One region of the Pelomonas nitida genome, then DNA from elsewhere that is predicted to be linked to it. Evidence: predicted binding sites of a transcription regulator. Region 1 holds the regulator's gene; each other region holds the start of a gene.
What was found. Region 1 encodes FNR, which switches genes on or off when oxygen is low (the NO sensors DNR and NnrR bind a similar motif). Its sites were predicted from a motif close to TTGATNNNNATCAA; they were not measured.

Region 1 (7,263 bases):
CATCCTGGTCGTCGACGACGACGCCGACCTGTTGCGTCTGATGACCATGCGACTGACCGCTGCCGGCCACACGGTGCAGGCCGTCGCCAGCGCCGAGGCCGCGCTGGCCCACCTCGCGGTGAAGCTGCCTTCGCTGCTCATCACCGATGTGCGCCTGCCCGGGCTGGACGGCATGGCGTTGTTCGACGAGGTGCGCGCGCGGCATGCGTCGCTGCCGGTCATCCTGCTGACCGCGCACGGCAGCATCCCAGACGCGGTGGACGCCACGGCGCGTGGCGCCCATGCCTACCTGACCAAGCCCTTCGACGGCCAGGAGCTCATGGCCAAGATCCACCGAGCGCTGATGGTGAACGCGCCAGGCCCGGCGCGCTTCGACGGCGACGGCGCCTGGCGCCGCGAGATCGTCAGCCGCAGCCCGCGCATGGCCGAGGTGCTGGCCGAGGCCCGCCTCGTGGCGGGCACCGACGCCAGCGTGCTCATCAGCGGCGACAGCGGCACGGGCAAGGAACTGCTGGCCCGCGCGCTGCATAACGCCAGCCCGCGCGCGGCGCGACCGTTTGTGGCGGTGAACTGCGCAGCCATCCCCGAGGCGCTGCTGGAGTCCGAACTGTTCGGTCATGTGAAGGGGGCGTTCACCGGTGCGCAGGGGCATCGGCAGGGGCTGATCCCGGCGGCGCATGGCGGCACGGTGTTTCTCGACGAGATCGGCGACATGCCGCCGTCGCTGCAGGTCAAGCTCCTGCGGGTGCTGCAGGAGCGCGTGGTGCGGCCGGTGGGCAGCAACGAGCCGGTGGCCGTGGACGTGCGCGTGCTGTCCGCCACCCACCGCGACCTGGAGCTCGCGATGGCGGAAGGGCAGTTCCGCCCAGACCTGTTCTACCGCCTGAACGTCGTGAAGCTGAGGCTGCCGCCGCTGTCGGAGCGCCGCGAGGATGTGGCGCTGCTGGCGCAGCATTTCCTGCAGCTGCTGGCCGAGCGGCATCGCAAGCCGGTGAAGGGCTTCGCGCCCGAGGCGCTGGAGGCGCTGGTGACGGCGCCGTGGCCCGGCAATGTGCGCCAGCTCTACAACGTCGTCGAGCAGGTGTGCGTGCTGGCGACCGGCACGCTGGTGCCGTTGGCCCAGGTGCAGCGCGCGCTGCAGATGCCTGCGGCCGACGTGCTCAGCTACCAGCATGCCAAGCAGCGCTTCGAGCGCGACTACCTGAACCAGTTGCTCACGCTGACCTCGGGGCATGTCGCGGAGGCGGCCCGGCTGGCCGACCGCAACCGCACCGAGTTCTACCGCCTCATGCAAAAGCACGGGCTGGACCCGCAGCGCTACCGCACCGATCCCCTGGCGACCGCGTCGGATTTCAGCGACACGAAGCGGTCCGACGAATCAAGCACTTAGCGGCGCTGTCGCCAGAGCTGTCGCCGCCTGGCGACAGAACCGCTGCTGCGGCGGGTGCCGGCATCACCGGATCGGCCGCCGACGACGGGCAAGTGGCTGATTTCAAAAGGAAATCAAGACCTGGCACAGCCTTTGCGCTGAGGAGGTCGTGGTGCCCCCGGGCATCGCGTTTCTTTGACTCAGCATCCTCAGGAGATCTGCATGCAACAAGCATCCACCTTGGTCCGTCTGCTGTCCGCCGCCCTGACGGCCACGGCCGTTAGCGCTTCCTTCGCCGCCGACATGGCGCCGGCCACCGCTCCTGCGCCGGCAGACCAGGTCGCTCAGGCGCAGCCCGGCGATGCGGCCATCGCCAGCCAGGCCGCTGCGGCGCTGCAGCAGGACAAGGACCTGCAGGCCCTGCCGCTGACCGTCAGCAGCGCAGCTGCCGGCGTCGTGGTCGTGAAGGGCATGGCGCCCAGCGCCGAGCTGGCTCAAAAGGCCATCAAGCTCGTGCAAGCCGTGCCCGGCGTGAAGGAAGTGCGCAACGAGATCAAGGTCGGCTGATCCCCACCGTCCCTGATCTCCCCGGCCCCGCGTGCCCCCGCGGGGCCTTTTTTTTGTCTTCGGGCCGAGCGCCGGGTCGCCCCAAGCCGGCCCGCTCAGGCGATGTGCTTGCGGCTCGATGCCGCAAGCATCGCCGTCCCCTCGGGGGACCGACCAGAGGCGCCCGCGTTCAGCGCGGCGCGACTGGGCGAGGGGCTTCCGGTCAGCACCGGCTGTTGTTCACCAGCGCCTGCAGGCCGGCCTGGTCGAGGATGCGCAACTGGCGCTGCTTGACTTCCATGAGGCCGTCTTCCTGGAATTTGGAGAAGGTGCGGCTGACCGTCTCCAGCTTGAGGCCCAGGTAGCTGCCGATTTCCTCGCGCGTCATGCGCAGCACGAGGCTGGACGCGGAGAAGCCGCGGGCCTGCAGACGTTGCGTCAGGTTCAGCAGGAAGGCAGCGAGCCGTTCCTCGGCGCGCATATTGCCCAGCAGCAGCATCACGCCATGGTCGCGCACGATCTCGCGGCTCATGATCTTGTGGAAGGAGTGCTGCAGCACGGTGAACTCGCGCGACAACTCCTCCAGCTGGGCGTATTGGATGACGCAGACCGACGAGTCTTCCAGCGCGACGGCGTCGCAGTGGTGGTGGTCGCTGCTGATGCCGTCCAGGCCGAGCAGTTCGCCCGCCATCTGGAAACCGGTGACCTGGTCGCGGCCGTCTTCGCTGTTGACGCAGGTCTTGAAGAAGCCGGTGCGCACGGCGTAGAGCGACTCGAAGCGCTCGCCGTTGCGGAACAGGTGGTCACCGCGCGACACGGAGCGCCGCTTGGTGACGAGGTCGTCGAGCTTGCTGAGCTCGCTGGCGTTCAGGCCCACGGGCAGGCAGAGTTCACGCAGGTTGCAGCTGGCACAGGCGACCTTGAGCGGCTCGATGGCGTCGGAAGTGGGCGTCGGCATGTCTGGGGAGCGCGACATGCGGGAGACGGTCGGCAAGGTCGTCGGCATGGCGTTTTTTGGGTTGGATCAACTGGTTTGCATTCTTGGCCGGGCGGCGCGCAGCGGGCTTGATGCCGATCAAGGCCGGTCCGCGTGGGGCTGGGCAAAGTGCCGGTCATGACTGCTGTAACCGAACGCCCCCACGAGCTCGAGCTTGCCGACCTGCTGCGTCGCCACGACGTGGCCGGGCCGCGCTACACCTCGTACCCGACCGCCGACCGCTTCGTCGAAGCGCACCAGGGCACCCAGCACTTGCAGGCGCTGCACCAGCGCGGCACGGCCCAGCCGTTGTCGGTGTACGTGCACATCCCGTTCTGCGAGCAGCTCTGTTACTACTGCGCCTGCAACAAGATCATCACCAAGCATCACGAGCGCGCCGCGCCGTATCTGGCGGCGCTGGAGGTGGAGATGGATCTCGTCGCCGAAGCGCTGGGCGCTGAATCCGGCGGTATGGCGCCGGTGTCGCAGCTGCACCTGGGAGGCGGCTCGCCGACCTTCCTGTCCGACGACGAGCTGAGCGGCTTGATGGACGGTCTGCGCCGCCGCTTCAAGTTGCTGCCCGGCGCCGAGGTGTCCATCGAGGTGGACCCGCGCACCGTCGACCGGCAACGGCTGGCCCACCTGCGCGTGCTGGGATTCAACCGCCTGTCCTTCGGCGTGCAGGATTTCGACGCCGCCGTGCAGAAGGCAGTGCACCGCGTGCAGCCGATCGAGCAGGTGGCCGCGCTGATGAAGGACGCGCGTGAACTGGGCTTCTCGTCCACCAACGTCGACCTGATCTATGGCCTGCCGCTGCAGACGCCCGAGAGCTTCGCCCGCACGATCGCGCAGGTGGCCGAGTTGCGGCCCGACCGCATTGCGATGTATGCCTACGCGCACCTGCCGCAGCGCTTCAAGCCGCAGCGGCGCATCGTGGCCGAGCTGCTGCCGCCGGCCGGCGACAAGCTCACCATGCTGTCGGGCGCGATCAGCTCGCTGCTGGGCGAGGGCTATGCCTATATCGGCATGGACCACTTCGCGCTGCCCGACGACCCGCTGGCCGTGGCCAAGCGCCAGGGCCTGCTGCACCGTGGCTTCCAGGGCTATTCCACGCAGCCGGACTGCGATCTGGTCGGGCTGGGCGTGTCGGCGATCAGCCGCGTGGGCGCCACCTACGCGCAGAACGCCAAGACGATGGATGAATACGAGGACGCGCTGCGCCAGCGCCAGCTGCCCGTGCAGCGCGGCCTGGCGCTGACGCGCGACGACCTCGTGCGCCGTGCCGTCATCATGGCGCTGATGTGCCAGGGGCGGGTGGAGTACGAGTCCATCGCGGCGTCCTACCTCGTCGATGTGCCGAGCTATTTCGGGCCGGAGCTGGCGCGGCTGAAGCTGCTGGTCGACCAGGGGCTGGTCGAGCTGGAGCCGGATGCGATCCAGGTCACGCCGCTGGGCTGGTATTTCGTTCGTGCCGTCGCGCTGGTGTTCGATCGCTACCTGCAGGCTGATGCCAGCCGCGAGCGTTTCTCCAAGATCATCTGACGCCGATCGTGACCGGGGCCGCCGATGGCATTTGATGTCGCGCTGATCGCATCGGCCACGCTGATGGGGCTGGCCGGCACGCCGCATTGCGCGGCCATGTGCAGTGCGCCCTGCGCGCTGGCGGCAGGGCCGCGTCCCGCCAAGCTGCTGGCCGGCCGCGTGCTGGGCTATGGCGCGGGCGGCGCCGTGGCGGCCGCGTCCGCCGAAGCGCTGGCGCGGGCGTCGCAGAGCGTCGCGCTGCTGCAGCCGGCCTGGGCGCTGCTGCAGGCGGCCCTGCTGCTGCTCGGGCTGACGCTGCTGGCCCGCGGCCGCGTGCCGGCCTGGCTGGGCGCCGTGAACTGGCGGCCCAAGCCGCGCCATGCGTTCGCCACCGGCCTGGCCTGGGTCGTCATGCCTTGCGGGCTGCTGCATGCGGCGCTGCTGCTGGCGGGGCTGTCGGGCTCGGTGCCCGGCGGTGCGGCGGCGATGGCGGGCTTCGCGCTGGCGAGCACGCCGGGCCTGGTCATCGCGCCGCTGTGGCGTGCGCGCCTGCTGCGGCGCGGTGAACGTGGCGAGGTGCTGGCGCTGCGACTGGCCGGTCTGGCGCTTGCCATCGGCGCGGCGTGGGGCCTGGGTCACGGCGTGTGGGAACGCATCCTGCTGGCCTGCTGACGCCTAAACTCGCCGGGTTCGTTCTCCCCTTCGTCAGCTGCGGAGCCGCTCCCTCATGCCCCAACACATCACGGCGCCGGAAGGCGGCCGCAAGATCACCGTCAACGCCGACTTCTCGTTGAATGTGCCGGACCACCCCATCATCCCGTTCATCGAAGGGGATGGCATCGGCGTGGACGTCACGCCGGTCATGCTGCGGGTCGTGGATGCGGCCGTGGCGCGCTGCTATGGCAATGCCCGCAAGATCCACTGGATGGAGATCTATGCCGGCGAGAAGAGCACGCGCGTCTACGGCCCCGGCGTGTGGATGCCGCCCGAGACGCTGCAGGCCGTGAAGGACCATGTGGTCTCGATCAAGGGGCCGCTGACAACGCCGGTCGGCGGCGGCATCCGCTCGCTGAACGTGACGCTGCGCCAGGAACTGGATCTCTACGTCTGCCTGCGCCCCGTGCAGTACTTCCAGGGTGTGCCCAGCCCGGTGAAGGAGCCGCACAAGGTCGACATGGTCATCTTCCGCGAGAACTCGGAAGACATCTACGCCGGCATCGAGTACGAGGCGGGCAGCGACAACGCCAAGAAGCTGATCCAGTTCCTGCGCGACGAACTGGGCGCCGGCAAGATCCGCTTCCCGGAGAGCTCGGGCCTGGGCATCAAGCCCGTCAGCCGCGAGGGCACGGAGCGCCTGGTGCGCAAGGCCATCCAGTACGCCATCGACCACAACAAGCCCAGCGTGACCATCGTTCACAAGGGCAACATCATGAAGTTCACCGAGGGCGCCTTCCGCGACTGGGCCTATGCGCTGGCGCAGAAGGAGTTCGGGGCCGAGCCCATCGACGGTGGCCCGTGGTGCCGCCTGCGCCACCCGCGTACAGGCAAGGAGATCCTGGTCAAGGACGTCATCGCCGACGCCTTCCTGCAGCAGATCATCCTGCGGCCGGCCGAGTACAGCGTCATCGCGACGCTCAACCTCAACGGTGACTACATCTCGGACGCGCTGGCGGCGCAGGTGGGCGGCATCGGCATCGCGCCCGGCGCGAACATGAGCGACTCGGTGGCGATGTTCGAGGCCACGCATGGCACGGCGCCCAAGTACGCCGGCAAGGACTATGTGAACCCCGGCTCGGCCATCCTGTCGGCGGAGATGATGCTGCGCCACATGGGCTGGACGGAGGCGGCCGACCTCATCCTGCGCGCGATGGAGCTGGCCATCCTCAGCAAGAAGGTCACCTACGACTTCGCACGGCTGATGGACGGTGCCACGCAGGTGTCGTGCTCGGGCTTCGGGCAGGTCATGATCGACCAGATGGAAATTGCCTGACGGCCGTTGGCCGGGCCGCACCAGCCGGGGTTTCAGGATCAGCCAGTTTCAAAAAAAGAAAACCCCGGCGTAGGGCCGGGGTTGTGGGGCGCCCCGTGGTGCTTCACGAGACGCGGTCAGGGATTGCAGGAGGCAAACGCCTGGTCGGGAGTTTAAGTAACTGCGCTGAAACTTTCCTTGCTGGTCATTGACGTGAATCAGCGGTGATCGTGAAAAAGGGGCGCGTTCGGCGCCCCTTGTCACATCGGCTGAGACGTCAGGCGATCAGTTGCAGCGCGGCGTTGAACGTCGCGCTCGGGCGCATGACCTTGTCCAGCTTGGCGGCGTCCGGCAGGAAGTAGCCGCCGATGTCGGTCGGCTGGCCTTGCACGGCCTTCAGTTCGTCGGCGATCTTGGCTTCGTTGGCCGTCAGCTTCTCGGCCAGAGGCTTGAACTTGGCGGCCAGCTCGGCGTCTTCCGTCTGGGCAGCCAGTTCCTGGGCCCAGTACAGCGTCAGGTAGAAGTGGCTGCCGCGGTTGTCGATCTCGCCGGTCTTGGGGCTGGGGCCCTTGCCGTTGTCCAGCAGCTTGCCGGTGGCGGCGTCCAGCGCCTTGGCCAGCACCTTGGCCTTGGCGTTCTTGTTCTTGATGCCCAGCTCTTCCAGGCTGACGGCCAGCGCCAGGAACTCGCCCAGCGAGTCCCAGCGCAGGTGGTTCTCTTCCACCAGCTGCTGCACGTGCTTCGGAGCCGAGCCGCCGGCGCCGGTTTCGTACATGCCGCCGCCGGCCATCAGCGGGACGATGGACAGCATCTTGGCCGAAGTGCCCAGCTCCATGATGGGGAACAGGTCGGTCAGGTAGTCGCGCAGGATGTTGCCCGTGG
Region 2 (7,263 bases), on a different contig from region 1:
AGCAGGTCAAGAAATCGCAACTTGCCACCCTCCGCCCGCCTCGGCGCGCCAGCGGCTGCAAGCGTAGCGGCGCCCACGCGCCGCAGGCCTTGCCCATCGAACAAGCAGGCCTTGCCGATGCCGTGGCGTCACCCGAGCTTGATCAGGCCGCGGGGCACATCGACGCCCATCAGGCTCTCGAACTGTTTCGTGTACCGCAAAACCTGCGTCCTGCCGTGCCGGGTTCCTCCGGAGTGGCTGCTCAGCCGTTCTCGGCGTCTGCCGTGAAGCTGACCACGCCGCAGGGCACATCGACCTGCAGCCGGCTGCCGAAGAGGTCGTTGGCAACGTCGTCTGACTGAAGGTTGAACTGCAGGCCGCCGAGCCAGCGCAGGAAGTCGACCTTGTTCGGGTCCCTGGAGCCCGGCACGGAAGCACGGTGGGGGCGTCCTTCGCCGCCGACGATGAAGTCCACCTTGAAGGGGCAGCCCATGGTGTTCAGGTCGAAGTGGACGGGTTGCTTCCACGGTTCGCGCATCAGTTTGATGAACTCCATCAACGTGAAGCGATCGTGCTTGAACCCGTGGCGGCGCCCGCCTTTGGGGAACATGCTGAACGTCTGCTCGACCGAGCGCGGGCGGTCCTGTGCCGTTCGGCAGGGCATGCGGTAGCCCGCCACCCATTCGCGCACGGCCTGCTCGAACCTGGCCGAGGCCTTGGCGTAGGAAAACGCGACTGACGGTGGCTGCTGCCCGTCACCCGCGAACGTGATCACGGCCACCAAGTGCTCGGCCCCAGGCCGGCCGAGGGTCAGGCCCATGTCGTAGTCCAGTGCACGCCGGGGCATGACGATGCACAGCGGCGGCCTGCCCTGCACGTCGGGCGGTATGGGCGCCGGGTCGCGCTCGTCGTTCTGGAAGCTGAATTCCTGCACGGCGCGAACTTCGCCGTCTTCGGGCTTCAGGCAGGGCAGGCGGTAGCCCGACACATAGCGCTCCACCTGGTCCTGCATGTCCTCGCGCGCCGAGTTGAACAGCACCTCGAACGTGGGCTTTTCGTCGGGCTGCTTGAACTTCAGCAGCAGCCGCATCGCGCCGTGTGCGCGGTCGAGCTTGTCGTGCTGCGGGTAGCGCGGCGCCTTGCCCGGCTTGACAAGGCAGCCGAGGCGTTGCGCCTCGCTCGGCGTCACGATTTCTGTCTGTGCCGATGCGCCAAGCGCAAACGCGCCCAGCACCCCGGCAACGAAGAGACTGCGCATCCGGACCTCCCTGCCTTTTTTTGATGCAGGGAGGTTTGTAGCGCATTTGGCGCGTTATTTCTTCTTCAACACGGCCTTCACGGTCGCCGCCACGTTCTCCGGCGTGAAGCCGAAGTGCTTGAACAGCACCGGCGCCGGGGCCGACTCCCCGAAGGTGTCGATGCCGACGACGGCGTCCACGCCGTACTTCCACCAGAAGTCGCTGACGCCCATTTCCACCGCCACGCGCGGCAGGCCCTTGGGCAGCACGGTCTTCTTGTAGTCCTTGTCCTGGCGGTCGAACACGTTGGTGGACGGCATGGACACCACGCGCACCTTCACGCCCTCGTCGGCCAGCAGCTTTTGCGCGGCCATGGCCAGCTGCACTTCGGAGCCGGTGGCGATGATGATCGCCTTGGCCTTGCCCTTGGCGGGCTCGGACAGCACGTAGGCGCCCTTGGCGATCTCGTCCACATTCGTCTTGGGCGAGTAGGCCAGGTTCTGGCGCGAGAGGGCCAGCAGGCTGGGGCGCTGCGCGTTGCCCAGCGCCATCGTCCAGGCCACGACCGTCTCGGTCGTGTCGGCCGGGCGCCAGACGTCCAGGCCGGGGATCAGGCGCAGGCTGGCGACATGTTCGATGGACTGGTGCGTCGGGCCGTCTTCACCCAGGCCGATGGAGTCGTGCGTCATCACGTGGATGACGCGGGTCTTCATCAGCGCGGCCATGCGGATGGCGTTGCGGCTGTAGTCGCTGAAGGTCAGGAAGGTGCCGCCGTAGGGGATGAAGCCGCCATGCAGCGCAATGCCGTTCATGATGGCGGCCATGCCGAACTCGCGCACGCCGTAGTTGATGTGGCGGCCGTTGTTGGGCGTGCCGGCGGCGTCGAAGCGCAGGTTGGGCGTGCTGCTCGTGTTGGTCAGGTTGGAGCCGGTCAGGTCGGCGCTGCCGCCCAGCATCTCGGGCAGCTGGGCCGTGAAGGCTTCCAGCGCGATCTGGCTGGCCTTGCGGCTGGCGACGGTCTGCGCGTCGGCATGGGCCTTGACGACGGCGTCCACGGCGATCTGCGCGAAGTTCTCGGGCAGCACGCCGGCCATGCGGCGCTGGAATTCGGCGGCCAGCTCGGGGTGGGCGGTGGCGTAGGCGTCGAAGCGCTGCTCCCATTGCTCCTCGGCGGCGGCGCCCGCGGCCTTGGCGTCCCAGGCGGCGTAGATGTCGGCCGGGATGACGAAGGGCTCGTGCGTCCAGCCGATGGCTTCGCGGGTCAGCTTGATTTCCTCGGCACCCAGCGGCTCGCCGTGGGCCTTGCTGGTGTTGGCGCGGTTGGGCGAGCCCTTGCCGATGTGGGTCTTGGCGATGACGAGCGTGGGCTTGTCGGCGCTCTTGCGGGCTTCGGCGATGGCGGCGTCGACAGCGTCGATGTCATGGCCGTCCACGGGGCCGACGACGTTCCAGCCATAGGCCTGGAAGCGCTTGGCCGTGTCGTCAGCGAACCAGGGCGCGACCTGGCCGTCGATGGAGATGCCGTTGTCGTCGTAGATGGCGATCAGCTTGTTCAGCTTCCATGCGCCGGCCAGTGCGGCCGCCTCGTGGCTGATGCCTTCCATCAGGCAGCCGTCGCCCAGGAACACATAGGTGTGGTGGTTGACGATCTCGTGGCCGTCGCGGTTGAAGTCGCGCGCCATCAGCTTCTCGGCCAGCGCCAGGCCGACGGCGTTCGTCACGCCCTGGCCCAGCGGGCCGGTGGTGGTCTCGACGCCGGCGGTGATGCCCACCTCGGGGTGGCCCGGCGTCTTGCTGTGCATCTGGCGGAAGGCCTTCAGCTCCTCGATGGGCAGGTCATAACCCGTCAGGTGCAGCAACGCGTAGATCAGCATCGAGCCGTGGCCGTTGGACAGCACGAAGCGGTCGCGGTCGGCCCAGTGCGGGTTGGCGGGGTTGTGCTTGAGGTGCCGCGCCCACAGCGCCACGCCGATGTCAGCCATGCCCATGGGGGCGCCCGGGTGGCCCGAGTTGGCCGCCTGCACCGCGTCCATCGCGAGGGCGCGGATCGCGTTGGCCATGAGGGTGGGGGAGGCGGTCGATGCTGTCATGGCCGGGGGCTTTCCTGAGCTGAGGGGCAAAGCCGGCGATTTTACGGGGCGCCCTCTGCACGGCTTGATCCAGCGCAAGGTGTGGTCGTGGCCGAGGCGCGACGCTTGGCGGATGTTCCCGTCGCCCATGCCCTTGACGGTGCGCGTCATCCGCGCAGAGCACGACGCGCTCGCCGCGATGCTGCGCACGCTGCCCTTGCTGCTGGAAGCGCAGCGCCGCACGGGCACGCCGCCGGACTTCGGTGCGTTGCGGGCCATGCTGTTCTATGTCGACGAGTTTCCCGAACGCTTTCATCACAAAAAGGAAAGCGAGCTGTTGTTCCCGAAGCTGCGCGCGCGGGCGCCCACGCTGCGCGGGACGCTGGACGACCTGGAGGCCGACCATGCGCAGGGCGAGCGCGCGGTTCGGGAGCTGCAACACAGCCTGCTCGCCTGGGAGCAGATGGGCGACAGCCGGCGCGACAAGTTCGAGCAGCAGGTGAAGGTCTACAGCGCGCGCTACCTGCGCCACATGAGGCGCGAGGAGACCGAGGTGCTACCGCGCGCCGCCCAGGTGCTCAGCGCCGAGGACTGGGCCGAGCTCGACGAAGCCTTCGGCGCGCACACGGACCCGCTCGCGCCCCGCGCCGGCCAGGCCGTGGATGAGGCCTACGCGCCGCTGCGCCAGCGCATCCTGTCGGCGTTGCCGGCGCCGTTCGGCTGGGCGGCCGCCCTGGACCTGGGCACCGCGGCGCCCGGCGCCTGACGCACCGCCGCGCCGGGCCCGCTCACAGCGCCGTGCGCGAGCAGAGCTGCGTCAACCGGCCCGTCTTCACCCACTCGTCCAGCCGCAGCCGGGCGTCGTCGCGCAGTTCGGTCTCGCTCTGTGCTTCGGCGTCGACCAGGCCGACCCAGGCGTTGCGGCCGATGTCCTTGGCCTCGTACAGCGCGGCGTCGGCCAGGTCGATGGCGGCGTGCCAGTCCAGCGTGGCCGGCAGGCGCGTACACAGCGGGAAGGCGCTGAAACCCACCGAGCTGGTGAGCGACAGCCGGAAGCCGCCGTCCAGCTCGAAAGGCCGGGCGGCGATGGCCTGGCGGGCGCGCTCGGCCAGCTCGGCGGCGCGTGAGCGCGGCGTGCCGCGCGCGACGATGAGGAACTCCTCGCCGCCCCAGCGCACCAGGTAGTCGGTCGTGCGGAACACCTGCTCCAGGCGGCCGCGCATCTGCGTCAAGACGGCGTCGCCGGCCATGTGGCCGTGCGCGTCGTTGATGCGTTTGAAGTGGTCGATGTCGATGAGGAAGAACAGCAGGTCCTGCTCGCTGCCGCCCGGGCTCGGGATGCTCGCGATGGGCTCGTAATGCCGCACGGCCAGGGCCGCGTCGGCCGGCAGCTGGCGGTCCAGGAAGCGCCGGTTGCGCAAGCCGGTCAGCGGGTCGGTGAAGCTGGCCTCCTCCAGCTCGGCGGACTTGGCCGTCAGCGCGGCCGTGGCGGCCTCCAGCGCCTCGGTGCGCTCCTGCACGCGCGCTTCGAGCACGCGGTGGCGGTGCAGCAGCAGCCGCGTGCGCACACGCACGATGCCGGCCACCAGGCCCACCACGGCCAGCGCGGCCAGCGCGCGCGCCCAGCCGGTCTGCCACCAGGCCGCCCGCACGACGACGTCGACCACCCGCTCGGCCGAACCCCACACGCCGTCGCGGTTGCTGCCCTGCATGTGCAGCCGGTAGTGGCCCGGCGAGAGGTTGGTGTAGGTGGCCGTGCGGCCCAGCGTGCCGTCCACCCAACCGTCATCCATGCCCTGCAGCCGGTAGCGGTAACGGTTGCGCGCGGGCTGGCTGTAGTCCAGCGACGCGAACGCCAGCGTGAAGGCCCGCTCGCCCGGCCCCAGCACGAGCTGGTCGGCGCCGGCCGGTAGCGCGCGTTCCTCGCCGTCGACGCGCAGGTCCGAGATGACCAGCGGCGGCCGGTAGGACCAGGGCGAGAAGCGGTCGGGGTCGACGATGAGCAGCCCGCGCGCGCCGCCGAACAGCATGCGGCCATCGTCGAGCGGCGCATAGGCGCGGAACCAGCCGGTGCCGAGGTCGGCCCCGTCGGCGGCGCCGAGCTCGCGGCGCTCGCCGGTGCGCGGGTCGAACATGTTGCGCTGCGACCAGATGCGCCCGCGCTTGTCGACCAGCAGGTTGGCGCCGAAGGCGCCGCCGGCGTCCGACGCCGCGACGGCCTCGAAGCGCGCATGGCTGCCATGGCTCTCCACCAGCCGATGCAGGCCGGTGCCGGTGTCCACCCACAAGCGGCCCGCCAGGTCCACCGCCATGCCCAGCACGGTCTGGCCGGTCAGGCCCGTGGCGTCGACCCACTCGGCCACCGGCTCGTCATCGGCCGGCGAGGCGACGCGCAGCAGCCCCGCCGCGCCGCCGGCCCACAGGCTGCCGTCCGGCAGCCGCGCGAAGGCGTTGAGTTCGCCGGTGCCACCCACGAGGCCGGCGGTGGCCACGGGGCGCATCTGCGGGTGCCGGGGCGTCCAGCGCATCAGCCCGTCGAGCGTTGCGATCCACAGCGCGCCGTCATCGCTGGCATGGAAGCGCCGCGGCACCGCGTTGCCGCTGCGCATGGTTTCCTTCAGGCGGCCACGTTCGTCGAAGCGCATGAGCTGCGTGTCGACGGCCACCCAGACCGAGCCGTCCGCCGTCTGGCCGAGCGCGTTGATGCGGCCCGCCGGCAAGCCGCCGCTGCCCGGCACGATGTGGGCGATGGGCTGCAGGTTGCGGTCGCGGCGCTCGATGCCGCCGGCCAGCGTGCCCAGCCAGATCTCGCCGTTCTTCAACTGCAGGATGCTGCGCACGTCCAGCGCCGCCGGGCCGATGCCGTCGCGCACCATGGACAGGCCCGGCAGCGACGGCACATGGCGCATCAGCCCGCCGCCGTAGCTGCCGGCCCAGATGGTGCCGGAGGGGTCGCGCAGCAGCGCACGCACGTCGCTGCGCGGGCCGGCGGCGGCACCGGCCGCGGCCGACAGCCGTTCGATGAGGGTGCCGTCGCTGGCACGGCGCCGCGACAGGCCCGACGAATCGCCGAACCACAGCTCGTCGGCATCCGGCTGCGCCATGGCCATGACGGGCCAGACGCTGGCCGAGCCGTCGGCGGGCGAGCCCGGGCTGAAGGGCAAGGCCTGGCCGGCGGTGGACAGCGCCTTCAGCCGGCCCTGCGCCGTGCCCGCGATGATGCGGCCGTCCAGCGTCTCGGCCAGCAGCGTGACGAGCTGGTCGGACAGGCCCACGTCCAGCGTCTCGATGGGGCCGTCGGGCGCCTTGCGCGCCAGGCCGCGCCAGGTGCCGATCCACAGCGTGCCCTGTCGGTCCACCAGCAGCGTCTGCACGCGGGGGTCGGGCAGGCCGTCCTCGCGGCCGCGGTGGTGCGTGAAGCGCTCGCGCTTGACGTCGAAGCGGTCCAGCCCGCCGCTGCCGCCGATCCACAGCGTGCCGTCCTTCTCCAGCGCCAGCGTGCGCACAGTATTGGCGGCCGGTGCCGCCTCGTCGGCGGAGTGGCCGTCGCGGGCCCAACGCGCCCATCGACCGGTGGCCAGGTCCATGCGCACCAGGCCGCTGTTGCCCGCCGCCACCCACATCCAGCCGCGCGGGTCGGGCAGCATGGCGCGCACGAACTGCTCGGGCAGCAGCTGCCCGTCGGGCGCGGCCAGCGCGTGATGCTTGAAGGCATAGCCGTCGAAGCGCATCAGCCCTTCGGGCGAACCGGCCCACAGCAGGCCGTGGGCATCGAGGGCTAACGCGGAGACCACGTTGTCACGGACGGCGCCGGATTCGCCCACGGGCTCGAAGCGCGGCACCACGGCCTGCGCCGCTCCGACCAGCCCCAACACGATCACCAGGGCTACGCACCCTTTCGTTATGACGACCCTCATCCCGGCATTCTCAACGACGCCCGACACCCGCCGAGCCCCGGCCCCGCCCGGGAAAGCCCC
Region 3 (7,263 bases), on a different contig from region 1:
GGGGGTGGGAGGCAGTTCGGCATGCCCACCTGGCTGGTTGAACGCCGCCCACTCTTCGCAGTTGCAATGCCCGCCGTAGCACGAGCCACGGCGGCGCTTTAAGCCGGACTTGGGGCGCTTTGGGGCGCCGCGGCGTGCGGCATCAGGGCTCGTCCCGGTCACTGCCGCCCGCCTGGCGCGCGGCTCGCTTCGCTCCCGTCTCGCCGCCCGGCTCGGCAGCTGTGGTTGAACCCGCCGCCGAGGCGGCGAGGGCAGGGTCGGGTGTGTGGAAGAGCTTCCAGCGGCCGCCGCCGGTGAGCTGCAGCACGCGGCGGTGGAAGCTGGCGACGGCGGCGCGGTGGGCGATGCTGATCAGCGTGGTGCCGCGCTCGCGCAGGCGCTCGTAGAGGCGCTGCTGGTTGGCGTCGTCCAGCGCGCTGGTGGCTTCGTCCAGGATGGCCACGCGCGGGGCGTGCACGAGCAGCCGCGCGAACGCGAGCCGCTGCTGCTCGCCGCCGCTGAGCAGCTTTTCCCAGTCCTCGCTGCGGTCCAGGCCGGCGGGGGTGTCGGCCAGGTGGTGCAACTGCACTTCGTCCAGCACCTGCAGCAGCTCGGCGTCGCCGCGCGTGCTGTGCGTGCTGGGGTAGATGAGCTGGCTGCGCAGCGTGCCGGTCTGCAGGTAGGGGCGCTGGGGCAGGAAGAACACGTCTTCCTGTGGCGGGTGCTCGATGCGGCCACCGCCCTGCGTCCACAGCCCGGCGATGGCGCGCAGCAGCGAGCTCTTGCCGCTGCCGCTGGCGCCGGTGATGAGCAGCGACTCGCCGGCCGGCACCGTGAGCGACAAGTCCTTCACCAGCACGCGGTCGCTGTCGGGCGCGGTGACGGTGAGGCCGTGCAGCGTCAGCTCGCGGGCCGGTTGCAGCGCGATGCCGGCGGCGGGTGGTGCCTGCTCCAGCTTTTCGGCCATGACGTGCAGGCGGTCGATGCCGGCGACGAAGCGCGACAGGCTCTCGAAGTTCTCGACGATGACGGACACCGCGCTCAGCACCGCCGCGAAGGCGCCGCCGGCCTGCACGGCCTGCCCCACCTCCAGCTCGCCCGCCAGCACCTGGCCGGCCAGCACGACGAAGGGCACCAGCAGGCTGAGCTGGCTGAAGGAGCGCTGGAACAGGTTCAGCATGAACTGCGCGCGGATCATCTTCTTGGTGTTGAGCAGCGCGGCGCGAAGGCGCTGGTCGAGCTGGCGGCGCTCCTGCTTCTCGCCGCGGTAGAAGGCGATGGACTCGGCGTTCTCGCGCAGCCGCATGAGGCGAAAGCGGAAGTCGGCTTCGCGCTTGAGCTGCCAGAAGTTCAGCCGGATCAGCGGCCCGCCGAACAGCCCGATGGACAGCACGGTGCCCAGCAGCGCGTAGGCGATGAGAAAGCCCACCAGCAGCTTGGACAGCGCCCACAGCACCGTGCTGAACGCCACCAGCTGCATGACCGAGCCCAGCAGGATGAGCAGGAAGTTCAGCGAGCGGCCGGTGAAGGTGTTGACGTCGTCGGCGATGCGCTGGTCGGGGTTGTCGACGCCGGCGAGCCGGAAGTACGCGCGGTCGCCGAGGTAGGCGTCGAGGAAGCGGTGCGTGAGCCAGCGCCGCCAGTCGTTGGCATAGGCGTCGCGGGCGGCGTAGTAGATGGCGTAAACGGGCACGGCGATGCCCACCACCCACAGCATGGTGCGCACGGCCTGCCAGAAGCGGTCGGCGTCGCGCGCGGAGAGCGCCGAGGTCAGCTCGCCGGTCTGGTGGTTCACGAGCACGGCGAGCTGGGTGTCCAGCAGCATCAGCACCACCAGGCCCACCAGCACGGCCCAGGCCACGCGGCGCCGGTCGCCCGTCCAGTAGGGGCGGGCGACGACGAGAAAGCGCCTCCAGGCGGAGGGCGTGCCGGGCGTGGGCGTGGGCATGTGGGCGTTGGGCGTGTTGCGAGCGGGCGCGATACAACCAGCGTAGGCCGGCGCAAGGGGCCGCGCTGTCGGACGGCAGCCCGGGCGGGCGTCGCCCGCAGCCGGCGCAGGCCGGAGGGAGTCGGGCGGCGGCCGCCCCGGCCGTGGGGGCGCTGGGAATCTGCTCAGCTCAGCGCGGTGCTGAGCAGCGCCTGCAGCAGGTGGCCGTGGTTGGCGGCCGTGTCGCCGCTCATGGACGCGGCCAGCCGGTACAGCGGGTGGCCGGTGCCGGCCACGCAGTCGAACACCGGCACGCCGGCGTTGCGGCCGAGCTCGCGCAGGTCTGGCGCCGCCAGGCCCTGGCATTCGATCGCGTCGTAGAGCTGGCCCAGCAGCGAGGCCAGCTCCTGCACATGGTGCTCGCCCGGCCCGCTGGCACGCACGCGCGCCACATGGCCGCCCAGCGCCGTGGCGGCCTGCTCGAACGCGCGGGCCGAGGGGCTGTCGTGGTCGTCGCTGAGCAGCGCCAGCCGCTTGCCCAGCAGCACCTTGCGCAGCCCGCCCGCGCCGGCCGCCGCGAGCCGCAGGCGCTCGGCACCGGCCACCAGCGCCTGCCCGTCGGCGGCGCTGATGTCGGCAGGAGACCAGGGATAGGGGGCGAGCAGCATGGGACCGGCAGGCTAAGGCGCGGCCCGCGCGGCCGAGCTGACGAAGATCAATTTCCGCAGCCCGTTTACCGTCGGTTTACCGAGTGTTTCCGAGTGGCCGTCGCCGTTCTCAGGCAGTTGTCGGCGGCTTTCTAAGCTTCCGTCCATCGAAGCGAGAAGCCCAGGAGCCCATGATGATGACCACCGCCGCAGCCGCCACCGCCGACTTCCGCAGCACGCCGCGCGTGCCGGCCGCCCAGCATGCCGTGGCGGAGCGCATCGCCGACACGCTGCGCCTGCTGCAGGACCATGTCGTCATCACCCGCCGCATCGTGCATGCCGGTGACAGCGTCTACCAGGCCGGCGAGGCGTTCGACACGCTGCACGTCATCAACTCGGGCTTCTTCAAGACCATCAACCTGGCGGCGGACGGCCGCGAGCAGGTCGTGGGCCTGCACTTCAAGGGCGACTGGCTGGGCTTCGACGGCATTGCCGCCGGCCGCCATGGCTGCGACGCCGTGGCGCTGGACACCGGCGAGGTCTGGACGGTGCGCTACGACGCACTGCTGGCCGCCTGCTCGCGCCACACGCCGCTGCTGGCCGTGCTGCACGCCGCCATGAGCCGCGAGATCACGCGTGACCGTGACTCGCTGCTGAGCCTGTGCACGCTGTCGGCCGACGCCCGCGTGGCCGAGTTCCTGCGCTACTGGGCCGACGCGATGGCCCAGCGCGGCCTGCGCCACGACCAGATCACGCTGCGCATGACGCGCGCGGAGATCGGCAACTACCTGGGCATGACGCTGGAGACCGTGAGCCGCGCGCTGTCGCGCCTGTCGCGCGACAAGCTCATCGCCTTCCCCGAACGCGGCCGCCGCGACGTCAGCATCCCCGACGTGCAGGCGCTGGGCGCCTATGTGCAGCGCAGCGTGGCGCCGGCCAGCACGACGCTGCAGTGAACGAGGTTGAACGGGTGCGCGCGCCGGCCGCTGATCAGGCCGTCAGGCGCGCCACGGCGCGGGCCAGCTCCTCGCGGGTAAAGGGCTTGCGCAGCAGCTCCCAGGCCGAGGCCTCGTCGGCGTCCAGCAGCTCCGACGAATAGCCCGACATCAGCAGCACCGCCAGCTCTGGCTGGTGCTGCTGCGCCTGCTTGGCGAGCTGCGTGCCGCGCAACCCGGCGCCCAGCGCGATGTCGCTCAGCAGCAGCCCGTAGCGCGGGCCGGCCTGCAGCTCCAGCAGCGCCAGCTCGGCCGTGGCGAAGGCGCTGACCTGGCAGCCCAGCGCCTGCAGGAAGCTGCCGACGACGGAGCGCACCTCGGGCTCGTCCTCGACCAGCAGCACGCGCAGCCCGGCGGGCACCGCGCCGTGGGCCGCCGCGCCGGGCGTGTCGGCGCGCACGGTGCCGGCGGGGCAGGGCAGCAGCAGTGACACGGTGGTGCCTTCGCCGGGTGCGCTGTCCAGCAGCACGGCGCCGCGCGACTGCTTGGCAAAGCCATACACCGTGCTCAGGCCCAGGCCGGTGCCCCGGCCCGCGGGCTTGGTGGTGAAGAAGGGCTCGAAGGCGCGCTCCTTCACGGCGTCGGGCATGCCGCTGCCGGTGTCGGCGATGCAGATCTGCACGAAACCGTCGGGCAGGCCGCTGCCCTGCAGTTCGGCCGGCAGCGCCTCGCAGGGGCGGGCGGCGAAGCACAGGTCGCCGCCGTCGGGCATGGCGTCGCGCGCGTTGATGGCGATGTTCAGCAGCGCCGATTCCAGCTGGCCGGGGTCGGCCTGGCAGGGCGGGCAGCCCGGCTGCACCTGCACCGTGATGCGGATGCGCTGGTCCAGCGTGCGGCGCAGCATGTCGGCGAGCGACTCCAGCAGGGCCTGCACGTCCACGCGCGTGGGCTGCAGCACCTGGCGGCGCGAGAAGGCCAGCAGCTTGGCCGTCAGCTCGGCGCCCCGGCGCGAGGCGCGCATGGCCGCTGCGACGAAATGCGGCGCCGCCGCGTCGTCGGCCACGGCCGGGTGGTCCTCCAGCACCTGCAGGTTGCCCTGGATGATGGTCAGCAGGTTGTTGAAGTCATGCGCGATGCCGCCGGTCAGCTGGCCGACGCTCTCCAGCCGCTGCGCGTGGTTGAGCGCCTCCTCCGTCTGCTTGCGCTGCAGGCTGGCGGCCAGCAGGTGGGCCAGCGAGTGCAGGAACTGCACTTCGTCGTCGCCGAAACGGCCGGCGCGGCGCGAGCGCACCGTCAGCACGCCGACGACCTGACCCCGGTCGGTCAGCGGCACCGCCAGCCCCGCCACGAGGCCGGCGTCCAGGTAGCTGGCGGGCACGGTGAAGCGGGTTTCCTGCGCGTAGTCGGTCACCTGCATCGCCCGGCCTTCATGGACGACATAGCCCGGCGGGGTGTCCGGCCGGTTGGGCAGGCGGCTGCCGAGGGGCTCGGGCGTCACGCTGCCGGCGCTGCCCTCGACGCGGAAGGCCTGCCGGTCCGGCTCGAGCAGGAAGACGACCGACGCGTCGGCCTCCAGCGTGTCCACCGCCGCCTGCGGGATGCGCTGCAGCAGCAGGTGGGGGTCGCGCGTGTCGACGGCGAAACGGCCGATGTCGGCGATGCATTCGGCGTAGCGCGCGCGCTTGAGCGCCTGCTGCACACGCGGGTAGCCGCTCACGTCGCGGATGGCCGCCACGACATAGGGCAGGCCGTGCGCCTGCAGCGGGCTCAGGGCGATCTCGACCGGCACCTCCGAGCCGTCCTTGCGCCGGGCCACCAGGTCGGCCTGCATGCCCATGGGCCGCGGGCGCGGGGCGTCGCGGTAGCGCTCGCGGTAGGCCGCGTGGCGGGGGCGGATGGCGTCGGGCACGAGGGCGTCGACGGGCAGGCCCTCGAACTCCGCCAGCGTGTAGCCCAGCAAGGTCGCCGCCGCCGGGTTGGCCAGCGCGATGCAGCCGGCCGCGTCGACGAGCAGCAGCGCGTCGGCGTTGGCGATGAACTGCGCGCGGTAGAGCTCGGCGTCCATGTCAGCTGTCCATGGCGCAGCGCGTCACGCGCCACGCATCAACGTGTTGTCGGGCCGAACGCAGGGCCGGCTGCCGGCGTTCAGCCGGGGCGAGACCGGGCGAGGGGTTCACGTTCACCTCAGCGCGGGTCGAGCGGCGGGACAAACAGATAACCCGCGCCCCGCACGGCCTTGATGATCTGCGGCTCGGCGGCGTTGTCGCCCAGCTTCTTGCGCAGCCGGCCGATCAGCACGTCGATCGTGCGGTCGAACGGCGCGGCCTCGCGCCCGCGGGTCTGCTCCAGCAAAAAGTCGCGCGACAGCACCCGGCCGCCATGGCGGGCCAGCACCTGCAGCAGCTCGAACTCGCCGGTGGTGAGCACCACCTCGGCGCCGGCGCTGTCGACGAGCCTGCGAGCGGCCGTGTCCAGCGCCCAGCCGGCGAACTGCAGCCGGGCCCGCTCGGCCGGTGGCGGCGGCGCCACGGGTGGTGCGGCGGCTGGCGGGGCTTCGGCGGGCAGGATGCGGCGCAGCACGGCCTTGATGCGGGCCAGCAGCTCGCGCAGGTCGAAGGGCTTGGTCACGTAGTCGTCGGCACCCACCTCCAGGCCGACGACCTTGTCGATCGCGTCGCCCCGCCCGGTCACGATGACCAGGCCGCAACGCCAGTGCTCGCGCAGCTGGCGCGCGATGACGAAGCCGTCCTCGCCGGGCAGGCCCAGGTCCAGCAGCACGAGGGCGGGCGGGTCGCTGGCCATCAGCTCCAGCAGCGCGCGGCCGCTGTGCACCTGGCTGACGCGAAAGCCCTGGACGCTCAGATAGCCGGCCAGCAACTGGGTGATGTCGACTTCATCGTCGAGAACGGCAACGTGGGGCAGGCTCATGGAGAAGAGAGGGGGCGTGCGGGCGGGACCTGCGGTGTTGTCAAACTGTAACGCCCCTGACGCCACCATTGATTCAAGTCAAGGCGGCGCGGCGCCAGAGCGGCTTGGCGCGGCGCGGGCGGCGGGCGGTGCCGCCTTGTCACAGCGCTGACATGCAGCCGCGTGAGCATCGGCGGTTTTGGCACGCCCCGCATGAGACTGCTTTCCCTGCTGGCCCTGGCTGGCCTGATCGCGCTGCCCGCCGTGGCCGCAGCGCCGTTGCCGCTGGCGTTTGGCGACTTCTTCGTTCAGCCCATCGGCCCGCGTGGCCTGGAGCCCACGGCCGCGTTGAAGGCGGCCGACGGCCAGGCCGTGCGGCTGGTCGGCTTCATGGTCCGGCGCGAACGGCCGCTGGCCGGCAGCTTCCTGCTGACGCCGCGCCCCGTCACGATGGCCGAGCATGCCGACGGCGAGGCCGACGACCTGCCCGCCGCCACCGTCACCGTGCAGCTGGCGGCTTCGCAGCGCGAGCGCCTGGTGGCCTACCAGCCCGGCGCGATCGCGTTGACGGGGCGGCTGGAGGTCGGCCCGGTCGAAGACGAGACCGGTCGCGTCGGCTGGGTGCGCCTGCACCTGGCCGCCGACGCGCTGGCGGGCCAGCCCGGCGCCGCCGAGCCCCATTCCCACTGAACGCCTTCCGATGAAACAAGCCCTGTTCCTCGCCACGCTGGCTGCGGCCGGCTCCGCGCTGGCCGCGCCCAGCGTGACCCGCCTGACACCGCCCAGCGAGCTGTTCGCCAGCGGGCGCGCCGACCCCGTCGTCGCGCGCTTCCTGCCGGGCCAGCGCTTCGACCTGCAGGCCACCGTG

Region 2: a site for FNR is predicted at 3,372-3,385, ahead of ACG00X_RS11555 (hemerythrin domain-containing protein). Genes of this name have one in related genera too.
Region 3: a site for FNR is predicted at 2,612-2,625, ahead of ACG00X_RS18120 (ornithine carbamoyltransferase). Genes of this name have one in related genera too.

The regions. Positions count from the first base shown of each region.
Region 1 is NZ_JBIGIA010000003.1:76,884-84,146, reverse strand. It holds gene ACG00X_RS04845 (sigma 54-interacting transcriptional regulator) at 1-1,390, shown strand, start outside; gene ACG00X_RS04840 (BON domain-containing protein) at 1,592-1,936, shown strand; gene fnr (fumarate/nitrate reduction transcriptional regulator Fnr) at 2,139-2,873, opposite strand; gene hemN (oxygen-independent coproporphyrinogen III oxidase) at 3,030-4,433, shown strand; gene ACG00X_RS04825 (urease accessory protein UreH domain-containing protein) at 4,458-5,084, shown strand; gene icd (NADP-dependent isocitrate dehydrogenase) at 5,140-6,402, shown strand; gene ACG00X_RS04815 (NADP-dependent isocitrate dehydrogenase) at 6,659-7,263, opposite strand, start outside.
Region 2 is NZ_JBIGIA010000007.1:266,828-274,090, forward strand. It holds gene ACG00X_RS11545 (hypothetical protein) at 242-1,237, opposite strand; gene tkt (transketolase) at 1,292-3,277, opposite strand; gene ACG00X_RS11555 (hemerythrin domain-containing protein) at 3,435-4,052, shown strand; gene ACG00X_RS11560 (diguanylate cyclase) at 4,075-7,203, opposite strand.
Region 3 is NZ_JBIGIA010000015.1:41,632-48,894, forward strand. It holds gene ACG00X_RS18115 (ABC transporter ATP-binding protein/permease) at 143-1,927, opposite strand; gene ACG00X_RS18120 (ornithine carbamoyltransferase) at 2,092-2,574, opposite strand; gene ACG00X_RS18125 (Crp/Fnr family transcriptional regulator) at 2,748-3,509, shown strand; gene ACG00X_RS18130 (PAS domain S-box protein) at 3,544-5,553, opposite strand; gene ACG00X_RS18135 (winged helix-turn-helix domain-containing protein) at 5,673-6,416, opposite strand; gene ACG00X_RS18140 (hypothetical protein) at 6,609-7,085, shown strand; gene ACG00X_RS18145 (alkaline phosphatase) at 7,096-7,263, shown strand, end outside.